DNA from 2 places in the Streptomyces sp. NPDC046197 genome. Region 1 is predicted to be linked to the other one. Evidence: riboswitches for the same ligand, from Rfam matches in the RefSeq annotation. Region 1 holds a riboswitch; the other holds the start of a gene.

Region 1 (5,660 bases):
GCTCGCCGCGATCCTCGCGCGGCCGGAGAAGGCGGTGATCGCGCTCGACTTCGACGGGACGCTCGCGCCGATCGTGCCGGACCCGGACCAGGCCCGGGCACACCCGCAGGCGGTGCCCGCGCTGGCCGCGCTCGCGCCGAAGGTGGCCGCCGTGGCGGTGGTCACCGGCCGCCCGGCCGGGGTCGCCGTGCGGCACGGCGGTTTCGCGGGTGTTCCCGGCCTGCGGCACCTCGTCGTCCTCGGTCACTACGGCGCCGAGCGCTGGGACGCCGCCACCGGCTCCGTCAGCGCCCCCGCCGCGGATCCCGGCGTCGCGGCCGTCCGGGCCGAACTGCCGGGCCTCCTCGACCGGATCGGTGCCTGGCACGGGGCCTGGATCGAGGAGAAGGGCCGGTCCGTCGCCGTCCACACCCGCCGCGCCAAGGACCCGCAGGCCGCCTTCGAGGTGCTGCGTGAGCCCCTCACCGAGCTGGCCACCCGGCACGGCCTGATCGTCGAACCGGGCCGCATGGTCCTCGAACTGCGCCCGCCGGGCATGGACAAGGGCGTCGCGCTGCTGGACTACGTCCGTGACATCGGCGCCGCGTCGGTCCTGTACGCCGGCGACGACCTCGGCGACCTGCCCGCCTTCGCCGCGGTCGGCAAACTTCGCGCGGAGGGCGTACCGGGCCTGCTGGTGTGCAGCGGCAGCAGCGAGGTGACCGAACTTTCGGAGCGGGCCGACCTGGTGGTGGACGGCCCGCAGGGGGTGGTGGAGCTGCTGCGGAACCTCGCCGATCGGCTCGGCTGAGCCGTCGGCTCCGAGCGGCGGGTTCCTGGCCGTCGGTTCTGAGCCGTCAGTTCTCGGCCGTCAGCTCGTGCAGCTGGTCCAGGAACCACTGAGCCGGCGGCAGCGCGGTGGCCGCTGCCGCCAGCCTCTTGGAGCGATCGGCCCGCTCGTGCGCCGGCAGGGTCAGTGCCTCGTGCAGGGCCGACGCCGTCCCGACCACGTCGTAGGGGTTGACCACGAGCGCGTCCTCGCCCAGCTCCGCGTACGCCCCCGCCTCCCGCGACAGCACCAGCGCGCAGCCGGAGTCGGACACCACCGGCACCTCCTTGGCGACCAGGTTCATGCCGTCCCGGACGGGGTTCACCAGGGCCACGTCGGCCAGCCGGTAGGCCGCGAGCGAGCGGGCGAAGTCGTCCCTCACATGCAGCACCACCGGCGTCCACCCGGGCCTGCCGTACTGCCCGTTGATCTCCTCCGCCAGCCGCCGCACCTCGTCCGTGTAGTCGCGGTAGACGGCGAGGTCCTGGCGCGAGGGGTAGGCGAAGGCGAGGTGCACCACCCGTTCGCGCCACTCCGGGTGGTCCTCCAGCAGCTGCCGGTAGGCCAGCAGGCCCCGCACGATGTTCTTCGACAGCTCGGTCCGGTCCACCCGCACGATGGTCCTGCGGGCGCGCCCGTCGGGCCCCGTGCCGATCTCCGCGCGCAGCGCGGCCATGCGTTCGTCCACGTCGGCCTCCCGCGACCGCCTGCGCAGGAAGTCCGCGTCCGCGCCGAGCCCGTGCACCCCGACCCGGGTGCCCCCGAGTCCGCCGACCAGCGCCTCGCAGCACCCGGTGAACGCGTCCGCCCACCGCCGGGTGAGGAAACCGAGCCGGTCGGCGCCCAGCATGCCGCGCAGCACCTGCTCGGCGATGTCGTCCGGCAGCATCCGGAAGTAGTCCACCGGTGCCCACGGCGTGTGCGAGAAATGGCCGATGCGCACATCCGGCCGGAAGTCGCGCAGCATCCCCGGCACCAGCGTCAGGTGGTAGTCCTGCACCAGGACCGCCGCGCCCTCGGCCGCCTCCTCCGCCAGCGCCTGCGCGAAGGCCCGGTTGTAGGCCTCGTACGACGCCCACTGGCGCCGGAACTCCGCGTCGAAGACCGGCTCCAGCGGGGTCTGGTAGAGCATGTGGTGGACGAACCACAGCACGGAGTTGGCGATGCCGTTGTAGGCGTCGGCGAAGACGTCCGCGTCGATGTCGAGCATCCGTACCTGCTGACCGCCGGTCGCGTCGGCGGGCAGCCGGCGGCCGCCCTCGAAGCGGCGCACCGCCTCGCGGTCGGCGTCGCTCAGCGCGGCGCACACCCACACCGCGCCCGCGTCCGGGCCGATCGCCGACAGCCCGGACACCAGCCCGCCGCCGCCGCGTCTGGCGTGCAGCGAGCCGGCCCCACCGTCGGGGCGCACTTCGTACGAAACCGGGCCGCGGTTGGACGCGACCAGCACCTCGGCACCGTGCGTTGAAACCATGGTCCTCAACCTAGCCCGGCCCGGAAACGCTCAAACGTACGGTTCCGCTTCGTGGGTGGCCGTATACGGCCGGGCCGGCGTTTTACGCCACCTTCCGGGCCGCGTACTCCGCGATCTCCACCATGGGCGGCCGCTCCTCGGTGTCCACCGAGTAGGTGCGCGGCTCGAAGCCGTCCTCACCCCGTTCGAACTGGGTGAGGGAGGGGCGGATCAGATGGCCGCGGGCCAGACGGAGCTGGGCGGTGCGGTAGATCGCGGCGGCCATGCGGCCCAGCGCCTGCCCGTCCTGATGCCGGTGTTTGCGCACACCGACGTCGACCTGCGCGAGCGCGTCCAGACCCACCAGGTGCAGCGCGTCGACCAGCATGCCGAGCTCGACGCCGTAGCCGACCGGGAAGGGAAGCTGTTCCAGCAGCGAGCGGCGGGCCGCGTACTCGCCGCCGAGCGGCTGCACGAAGCCGGCCAGCTGGGGCCAGTGCATGTTCAGCAGTGGACGCGCCATCAGCTCGGTGACGCGTCCGCCCTGACCTGCCGCCGCGCCGGACGCGGACTCGCCGGCGAGCGTCAGCGGGCGGTCGTACATGGCCTTCACCAGGTCCACACCGGGGTCGGTGAGCAGCGGGCCCACGATCCCGGTGACGAAGTCGGAGGAGAACTCCCTCAGGTCGGCGTCCACGAAGCAGACGACGTCCCCGCGGGTGACGAGCAGCGAGCGCCACAGCACCTCGCCCTTGCCGGGCACGGCCGGGATGCGCGGCAGGATGTCGTCGCGGTGGACGACCCGGGCGCCGGCCGCGGCGGCCACCTCGGAGGTGCGGTCGGTGGAGCCCGAGTCGACGACGAGGAGCTCGTCGACGAGTGGCACCTGCTCCATGAGGTCGTGGCGGATGACGGCGACGATGTCGCCGACCGTCTCCTCCTCGTTGAGCGCGGGCAGCACGACGCTGACCGACGAGCCGCTCGCGCGTTTGGCGGCCAGGATCGTGTGGAGCGGGCGATCGGTCACGGACCAGGAGCGTGTCCTCAGCCAGCGCTCGACTTCTTCCAGCACGGTCGGCGGCTCCTCACTGGTGTTCGGATCACGGCACGGATCACACGGTCCGGTGATCCGTCTCGCGGTTCGGACGACTATCTCAACTGTCGTGGCCGTCGGTTACAGTCTTGAACAACGCGGATGACCATCACGTGTCGGGGGTCGCCGCGGCTTCACAACCACATACCGCTCATCCAGAGGGGCAGAGGGACACGGCCCGATGAAGCCCCGGCAACCCTCCAGCCGGTTCTCGTATCGACTGCTTGCGAGCACAGCAGATCGTCTTCGCGAGGCTCCCGGCTAGGGAAGGTGCCAAATCCGTCTCACGGCGAGATGCGTCGTGAGGAAGATGAGGAGAAAGGGCCTCGCCTCACATGGCTGTGCAGACTGTTGCAAGCAGCACCGACCCCACCGTCGACCTCGGCCCCGCCGCCGCGCTGTCCTGTCGCGAATGCGGCCACCGTGTACCTCTGGGTCCTGTGTTCGCCTGCGAGGAGTGTTTCGGCCCGCTGGAGATCGCCTACGACTTCTCGGCCTACGACACCGAGGAACTGCGCAAGCGGATCGAAGCGGGCCCCGCGAACATCTGGCGCTACGCGCCGCTGCTGCCCGTCCCGGCGGACGTGGCGACCAGGCCGAACCTGAACCCGGGCTGGACCAAGCTCGTCCAGGCCGACAACCTCGCCCGCGAACTCGGCGTCACCGGCGGGCTGTACGTGAAGGACGACTCCGGCAACCCGACCCACTCCTTCAAGGACCGTGTCGTCGCCCAGGCACTGGAGGCCGCCCGCGCCTTCGGCTTCACCACCCTGTCCTGCTCCTCCACCGGCAACCTGGCCGGTGCCGTCGGTGCCGCCGCCGCGCGGGCCGGCTTCCGCTCGTGCGTGTTCATCCCGCACGACCTGGAGCAGGGCAAGGTCGTCATGGCCGCGATCTACGGCGGTGAGCTCGTCGGCATCGAGGGCAACTACGACGACGTGAACCGCTTCTGCTCCGAGCTGATCGGTGACCCGGCCGGCGAGGGCTGGGGCTTCGTCAACGTCAACCTGCGCCCGTACTACGCGGAAGGGTCCAAGACCCTGGCGTACGAGATCTGCGAGCAGCTCGGCTGGCGGCTGCCCGACCAGATCGTGGTCCCGATCGCCTCCGGCTCACAGCTCACCAAGATCGACAAGGGTCTGCAGGAGCTGATCGGGCTCGGGCTGGTGGAGGACCGGCCGTACAAGATCTTCGGCGCCCAGGCCGAGGGCTGCTCGCCGGTGTCGACCGCCTTCAAGGCCGGCCACGACGTCGTGCGTCCCCAGAAGCCGAACACCATCGCCAAGTCCCTCGCCATCGGCAACCCGGCCGACGGCCCGTACGTCCTCGACATCGCGCGCCGCACGGGCGGTGCGGTGGAGGACGTGACGGACGAGCAGGTCGTCGACGCCATCAGGCTGCTCGCCCGGACCGAGGGCGTCTTCGCCGAGACGGCGGGCGGTGTGACGGTCGGGGTGACGAAGAAGCTGATCGACAACGGCGTGCTCGACCCGGCCAAGACCACCGTCGTCCTCAACACGGGCGACGGTCTCAAGACCCTGGACGCGGTGGCGGGTACCGGGCTCACCGCGACGATCCGTCCGAACCTGGACTCCTTCCGAGAGGCTGGCCTCGCATGAGCGTGACCGTTCGCATCCCGACCATCCTGCGCACCTACACCGGCGGCCAGGCCGAGGTGAAGGCCCAGGGCGCGACCCTGGCCGAGGTCATCGCCGACCTGGAGAAGAACCACAACGGCATCGCCGCCCGGGTCCTGGACGACCAGGGCAGGCTGCGCCGTTTCGTCAACGTGTACGTCAACGACGACGACGTCCGCTTCGAGCAGGGCCTGGAGACCGCCACCCCGGACGGCGCCGGCGTCTCGATCATTCCGGCGGTGGCCGGCGGCTGACGGCGCGTCGGCGTGCCGCGCGGCGGCCCCGGACGGCCTCGTCATTACCTTCGGTAATGCCCGTCACTGAGAGTTCATCGAATTGCCTCCTCCGTGAGAGAAGCGGAGGGGGCAATTCAGTGTGATTGAGCGCGGTACAGTTGGGGAACGCGCTCCTGATCTCAGGGGCGCAAGCCATGGATTCCTGCCGCATGCCCGACAAGAAGTAGCCAAAGTGCGAGGGCGATTTGCGGCTTTTGCGCCGTTTGCGGGGTCTGACTTGCCCTGAATTCAGGTGATTTTTCGCCAAATTCCGGACCATGCGCGTCTGGAATTCTCGTCCGATTGACCTGTTGCAGACGGCAGTTGGACAGATACATTCAGCCGCGGTCGACGCGTTCCGGCGCACGCCCCCAATCCATGGGGGGTGAGGTCT
Region 2 (5,660 bases), on a different contig from region 1:
CGAGGAGCTGGTCGAGGATCGCGGGGTCGTGCTCGGACAGCGCGCGGGCGGCGATGTCCTTCGGGGTCATCCGTCCCGGCTCGACCGCGTCCACGGTCTCGGCCGGCCGTACGGACACCGGGGGCAGCGCCAGCTCCCGGCGCAGTCCCTGGGCCGCGTCCAGCACGGTGTCGAGCAGCAGCCGTACCCGCATGTCCTCGACACTGCGCCCCTCGCGGGCCGCCCGGCGGGTGGCCTCCAGCGCGGCTTCCGCCTCGCCGAGGCGCGCCTTGAGCCGCCTGGTCTCGCTCTCCGCGGCCGACACGTGCGCCTGCCCCTCGGCCCGTACCGCCTCGCTCTCGGCCTGCGCCTTGCGCAGCGCGGCCTCGCCCCGTTTGACGTCGCTGAGGGCGGCACGCAGCTTACGGTGAAGCGATTCCGCTTCCCTCCTGGCCAGATCCAGCTCGGCCCGCAGCCGCTCGGTCTCGGTCCGGGTCTGCTCGCGGGCCGCCGCCAGGTCGGCGCGCAGCCGCTCCAGTTCGACCCGGCTCTCCTCGTCGGCGCGCTCGGCGTCCGCCCGCTGCGCCTCCTCGCCGGCCGCGGTCACCAGCTTCACCCAGCCCGCCGGACGCAGTACATAGGCCGCGGCCGCCACATCGAGCGGGTCCGCGGCCGGGGGCGGCGAGCCGGAGTCGAGGGCGCCGGACAGCTCCGGCTGGGCTTCTCTGAACTTCTCCCCGATGCGCTGCCGGAACAGCGCATCCGTCTCCAGCGCCGTCGCCATGGCGTTCCCGGCGAACTTCGCCCGGCGGTTCGGGGCGAACCGGGCGTACTGCCTGAGCTGCGGGGGCAGCTCGCCGAGGGTCAGCCCGCCGAACCCGTCGGACACGATCTGCACGACCCTGCGGCGCACACCGTCGGGCAGCGGACGGTCGAGCACCTCGGCGGCGCCGTCGCCCGGCCCCCCGCCTTGTGTCTCCACCATCCGTCACCCCAATGCCTGTGCGGGATCCCCCGGAGGGATCACCTGCCCCGGCCCCGCTCCCGCTCAGGAGCCGGCGCCCGGCCTGTCCACGAGTTCCACCTGGTCCACGGCGTTGCACCAGCGGCACCGCACCGACTCGATGGTCTCACTGACCACCTCGCGCTCCTCGACCGTCGGCTCACCGGCCAGGTCGAGGTGAACGTACTCGACGACCTTGGACGAGCGCGTCACGTCGAAGCGGGTGAGGTTGCCGCAGAGGGTGCAGCGCCACCGCGTCGTGGCGGTCGGCAGGGGAACCGTCATCGTGGCTGTTCGCTTCCTTCTAGTCTCCGTGACGCGCCAGCTTCCCTGGTGCGTGTGGCTCGTAACCCTACGGGGTGGCGGGGACCCGCCGCCCGCCCCTCCGCGGCGGCGAGGCGGTCTGTGCTGATCCGTCCGGTTACGCCATGCTCTGTGTTCATGATCAGCAACTGGAGTGCCGCGGCCGGCCGGACGGGCAGAGCGGTCAGGGCGGTGCGGACCATGCCGGCGCCCGTGACGTGCGGGCTGATCGTCGCGTGCTGCCTGATCTTCCTGGCCGGCCCGGCGGCGGGGCTGAATCCGGCGTACGGCTCCGGCGACCGGTTGTTCGCCGCCCAGCAGGTCTACTTCCGCCGCTGGGGGGTGATCCCCGCCGAGCTGTTCGAGGGCGCCCCGCGGGCCGCCCTCACCCCCGTGACGGCCCTGTTCGTGCACGGCAGCTGGGTCCATCTGCTGGGCAACATGCTCTTCCTCTACGTCTTCGGGGCAATGACCGAGGAACGGATGGGCCGCCTCCAGTACACGCTGTTCTACGTCGGCTGCGGCTATCTCGCCCTGCTGGGCTACGCGGCCGCCAACGCCGCGTCCGGGCAGACCCTGGTGGGGGCCTCCGGGGCGATCTCGGCGGTCCTCGGCGCGTTTCTGTACCTGTTCCCCAGGGCCCGGGTGACCAGTCTCTTCCCGTTCCTGTTCTTTCTGCCGCTGCGCCTTCCCGCGTGGGTCGTCCTGCCGTTCTGGGCCGCGCTGCAGTGGGTGGCGGCGGGACGGGCCGCCCAGGGCCCCGGGGTGGCCTACCTCGCGCACGTGGTGGGCTTCGGGCTGGGCTTTCTCTACGCGTGGCTGCGATGCCGTACGACTAGAGTGAAGGCCGCCCCTGCTCCGGCTCCCGAGGGAGAGACACAGCCGTGATCACCGCGATCGTCCTCATCAAGACCAGCGTGGACCGGATCCCCGAGATCGCCGAGCAGATCGCCGCGCTGGATTCCGTCAGCGAGGTGTTCTCCGTGACCGGGACGTACGACCTGATCGCCATGGTGCGGGTGAAGGAGCACGAGGATCTGGCGGAGGTCATCCCGGGGCGGATCAGCAAGATCCCCGGGGTGGAGGCGACGGACACGCACGTCGCGTTCCGCACGTACTCGCAGCACGACCTGGAGGCGGCGTTCGCGATCGGCCTCGACACGTGAACACCGCCTCCCAAGAGGTCCCTCAGGTCACACGGCCGGTACGCAGCGGCCGTCCTCCGTCCGGTACGTCCACTTCGCGCCCTCCTCGACCAGTTCCTTCACCGCGCGCACGAAGCGCTCCACGTGTTCGTCCGGGGTGCCCGCGCCGAAGCTGACCCGGATGGCGTTGAGGGACTTCTCGCCGGGGGCGGCCTCGGGGGCGCCGCACTCGCCCTGGGCCTGCGGGTCACTGCCGAGCAGAGTGCGGACCAGCGGGTGGGCGCAGAACAGGCCGTCGCGGACGCCGATGCCGTACTCGGCGGAGAGCGCGGCGGCGAAGTGGGAGCTGTTCCAGCCCGCCACCACGAAGGAGATCACGCCGACCCTCGGGGCGTCGTCGCCGAACAGGGAGAGGACCCGGACCTCGGGAACCCCGGCGAGGCCCGCCCGCACCTTGTCGATCAGGTACCGCTCGCGGGCGACGAGGGTGTCGAAGCCGGCCTCGGTGAGGGCCCTGCAGGCGGAGGCGACGGCGTAGGCGCCGATGACGTTCGGTGAGCCGGCCTCGTGGCGGGCGGCGCTCTCGTGCCACTCCACGTCCACTCCCCCGTCGGTGCGGCGCGTGACCCTGCGGCTGGCGCCGCCGCCCGCGAGGTACGGCTCGGCCGCGCGCAGCCAGTCGGCACGGCCGGCCAGGACGCCGGAGCCGAAGGGGGCGTACAGCTTGTGACCGGAGAAGGCGACCCAGTCCACGTCGAGGTCCCGCACCGACACCGGGTGGTGCGGGGCGAGCTGGGCGGCGTCCAGGACGACGCGGGCGCCGTGCGCGTGCGCGGCGGCGGCCAGCTCCCGTACCGGCCACAGCTCGCCGGTGACGTTGGAGGCGCCGGTGACGCAGACGAGGGCGGGGCCGTGCGGGTCGCGGTCGGCCAGCGCCCGCTCCAGGGTCTGGACCGCCTGCCGCGGGGTGCGGGGGGCGTTGAGGTAGGTGACCCGCGCGTCCTTCCAGGGCAGCAGCGAGGCGTGGTGCTCGGTCTCGAAGACGAAGACCTGGCAGTCGGCCGGGAGCGCGCGGGCGAGGAGGTTGAGGGAGTCGGTGGTGGACCGGGTGAAGACCACCTGGTCGGTCCCGCGGCAGTCGAGGAACTCGGCGACCGCCCTGCGGGCGTTCTCGAACAGGTCGGTGGACAGCTGGGAGAGATAGCCGGCGCCGCGGTGGACGCTGCCGTAGTACGGCGCGTACGCGGCCACGTCGTCCCACACGCGCTGGAGGGCCGGCGCGCTGGCGGCGTAGTCGAGGGCGGCGTAGGTGACCTCACCGCCGGTGACGAGCGGGACGGTGACATCCCGTCCCAGAACGGGCAGCGGGGCACAAACGGACTGGTCGGCGGCAAGGGTGGAGACAGACATGGCGAACTCCGGTGAGAGGCAAGCGGAACCACCGTGCGAGCGGATGCGGCTCGAGCACGGAGGAGGGGGAAGGGGGATGCGGAGGCGGGGCTCTACGCCCTATCGCATTCGCTTGCTCACGGAAGGCTCCCTCGAACGACCAGGACCCCTGGCCCCACGCTCAGTCAGGAGCGTGCGAGGGGTCCGCGCTTGCCGCAGACCTCGCTGCCTGCGGCCCGGTCTTCACCCGGGGCACCCCGCCACGGACGGAGGGTTGCCGGACAGTCGGCCGGGGCCTCATGACTGTCACTCATGACCTGATACTGGAACGTACGCGAAGTGATCGCGGTCCCGCAACCCGTGTCCGGATCGCGGGACACCCGTCGGCGAGGGGCCAGGGGGTGTCAGACACCCCCCAGGCGACCCCTAGGCGTTGCTCGCGGCCACCCAGCGCTCCAGCGTCCGCTTCGCCGCCCCGGAGTCGATCGACTCGGCCGCCTGCTGCATCCCGGCGCGGAGCTGCTCCGCCAGGGTCCCGGAACCCGGTTCCAGGGCCACCAGGGCCGCCGCCGAGTTGAGCAGCACGGCGTCCCGTACCGGGCCGGTCTCGCCGTCCAGCAGGCGCCGGGCGACCTCGGCGTTGTAGGAGGCGTCCGCGCCCCGCAGCGCCTCCACCGGCACCAGCTCGATGCCGACGTCCCGCGGGTCGAAGCGCTCCTCGGTGACCTTGCCGTCCCGGACGATCCACACCCGGGAGGTGGAGGTCGTGGTCAGCTCGTCGAGACCGTCGTCGCCGCGGAAGACCAGGGAGGAGTTGCCGCGCTCGGCGAAGACGCCCGCGACGACCGGCGCCATGCGCGGATCCGCGACGCCCACCGCCTGGGCCTTCACCTTCGCCGGGTTGGTGAGCGGACCGATGACGTTGAAGGTGGTGCGGATGCCCAACTGGCCCCGGGCGGCGGCCACATGACGCAGTGCCGGGTGGAACTTCACCGCGAAGCAGATGGTGATGCCCGCTTCCTCGGCGACCTCCGCCACCCGCTTCGGGGTCAGCTGCAGATTGATGCCGAGCTTCTCCAGGACGTCCGACGAGCCCGACGCGGACGAGGCGGCCCGGTTGCCGTGCTTGACGACCTTCGCGCCGGTACCGGCGACGACGATCGAGGACATCGTGGAGATGTTCACCGTCCGCGCGCCGTCGCCGCCGGTGCCCACGATGTCGACGGTCGGACCGGCTACCTCGATCACGTTCGCGTGCTCGTACATGGCCCGGACCAGCCCGGTGATCTCCTCGACCGTCTCGCCCTTGGCCCGCAGGGCCACCAGGAACCCGGCGATCTGGGCGTCGGTCGCCTCGCCGCGCATGATCCGGTCCATCGCCCAGGCCGTGTCGTCCGCGCTCTGGTCGCGGCCGTCGAGCAGGGCGTTCAGTACCGCGGGCCAGGAACGGCCCGCCGCGATGTCGCCTCCAGCGGGGGTCACAGCGCTCATAAGCCGCTCCTGGGTCGGTGTCCCGGACTACGGGACGCAGGTCTCGAACAGGTCCACCCTATCCAGCCCCGGGCACGGCGAAGGGCCCCGTCCGTACACCGGACGGGGCCCTTCGCGTGGCGTGGCGACGCTGGGAGGTCAGTGGTGGCCGTGGCCGCTCGTGATCTCCCGGTACTCCTCGACAGTCGGCTTCGGGATCTGGTTCTCCTCGCCGTAGTACGCGTTGCTCAGCTTGGCGCGCAGCTTCTCGGAGCCCTTCACCTTGCGCTCGACGCCGTTCTCGTCGACCGCCGGGCCGATCTCGGCCGGAGCGTACTGCTCGTGCGCGGTGAGCGTGTGCAGCTGCTCCT

What was found. A riboswitch is a leader RNA that binds a small molecule or an ion and turns the genes downstream of it on or off. The one in region 1 is predicted to bind S-adenosylmethionine.
Region 2: linked by a shared signal. The riboswitch ahead of AB0A61_RS32210 (aminotransferase class V-fold PLP-dependent enzyme) and the one ahead of thrC (threonine synthase) in region 1 are both predicted to bind S-adenosylmethionine.

What each region holds. Positions count from the first base shown of each region.
Region 1 covers NZ_JBEYZY010000017.1:118,756-124,415, reverse strand. Annotated here, with positions in the region: gene otsB (trehalose-phosphatase) at 1-790, shown strand, start outside; gene AB0A61_RS23950 (trehalose-6-phosphate synthase) at 837-2,282, opposite strand; gene AB0A61_RS23945 (glucosyl-3-phosphoglycerate synthase) at 2,365-3,333, opposite strand; SAM riboswitch class I at 3,503-3,671, shown strand; gene thrC (threonine synthase) at 3,690-4,973, shown strand; gene AB0A61_RS23935 (MoaD/ThiS family protein) at 4,970-5,245, shown strand.
Region 2 covers NZ_JBEYZY010000032.1:12,745-18,404, forward strand. Annotated here, with positions in the region: gene AB0A61_RS32190 (NYN domain-containing protein) at 1-964, opposite strand, end outside; gene AB0A61_RS32195 (hypothetical protein) at 1,028-1,267, opposite strand; gene AB0A61_RS32200 (rhomboid family intramembrane serine protease) at 1,424-2,173, shown strand; gene AB0A61_RS32205 (Lrp/AsnC ligand binding domain-containing protein) at 2,170-2,451, shown strand; gene AB0A61_RS32210 (aminotransferase class V-fold PLP-dependent enzyme) at 2,479-3,840, opposite strand; SAM riboswitch class IV at 4,021-4,137, opposite strand; gene trpD (anthranilate phosphoribosyltransferase) at 4,246-5,310, opposite strand; gene AB0A61_RS32220 (cytochrome bc complex cytochrome b subunit) at 5,449-5,660, opposite strand, start outside.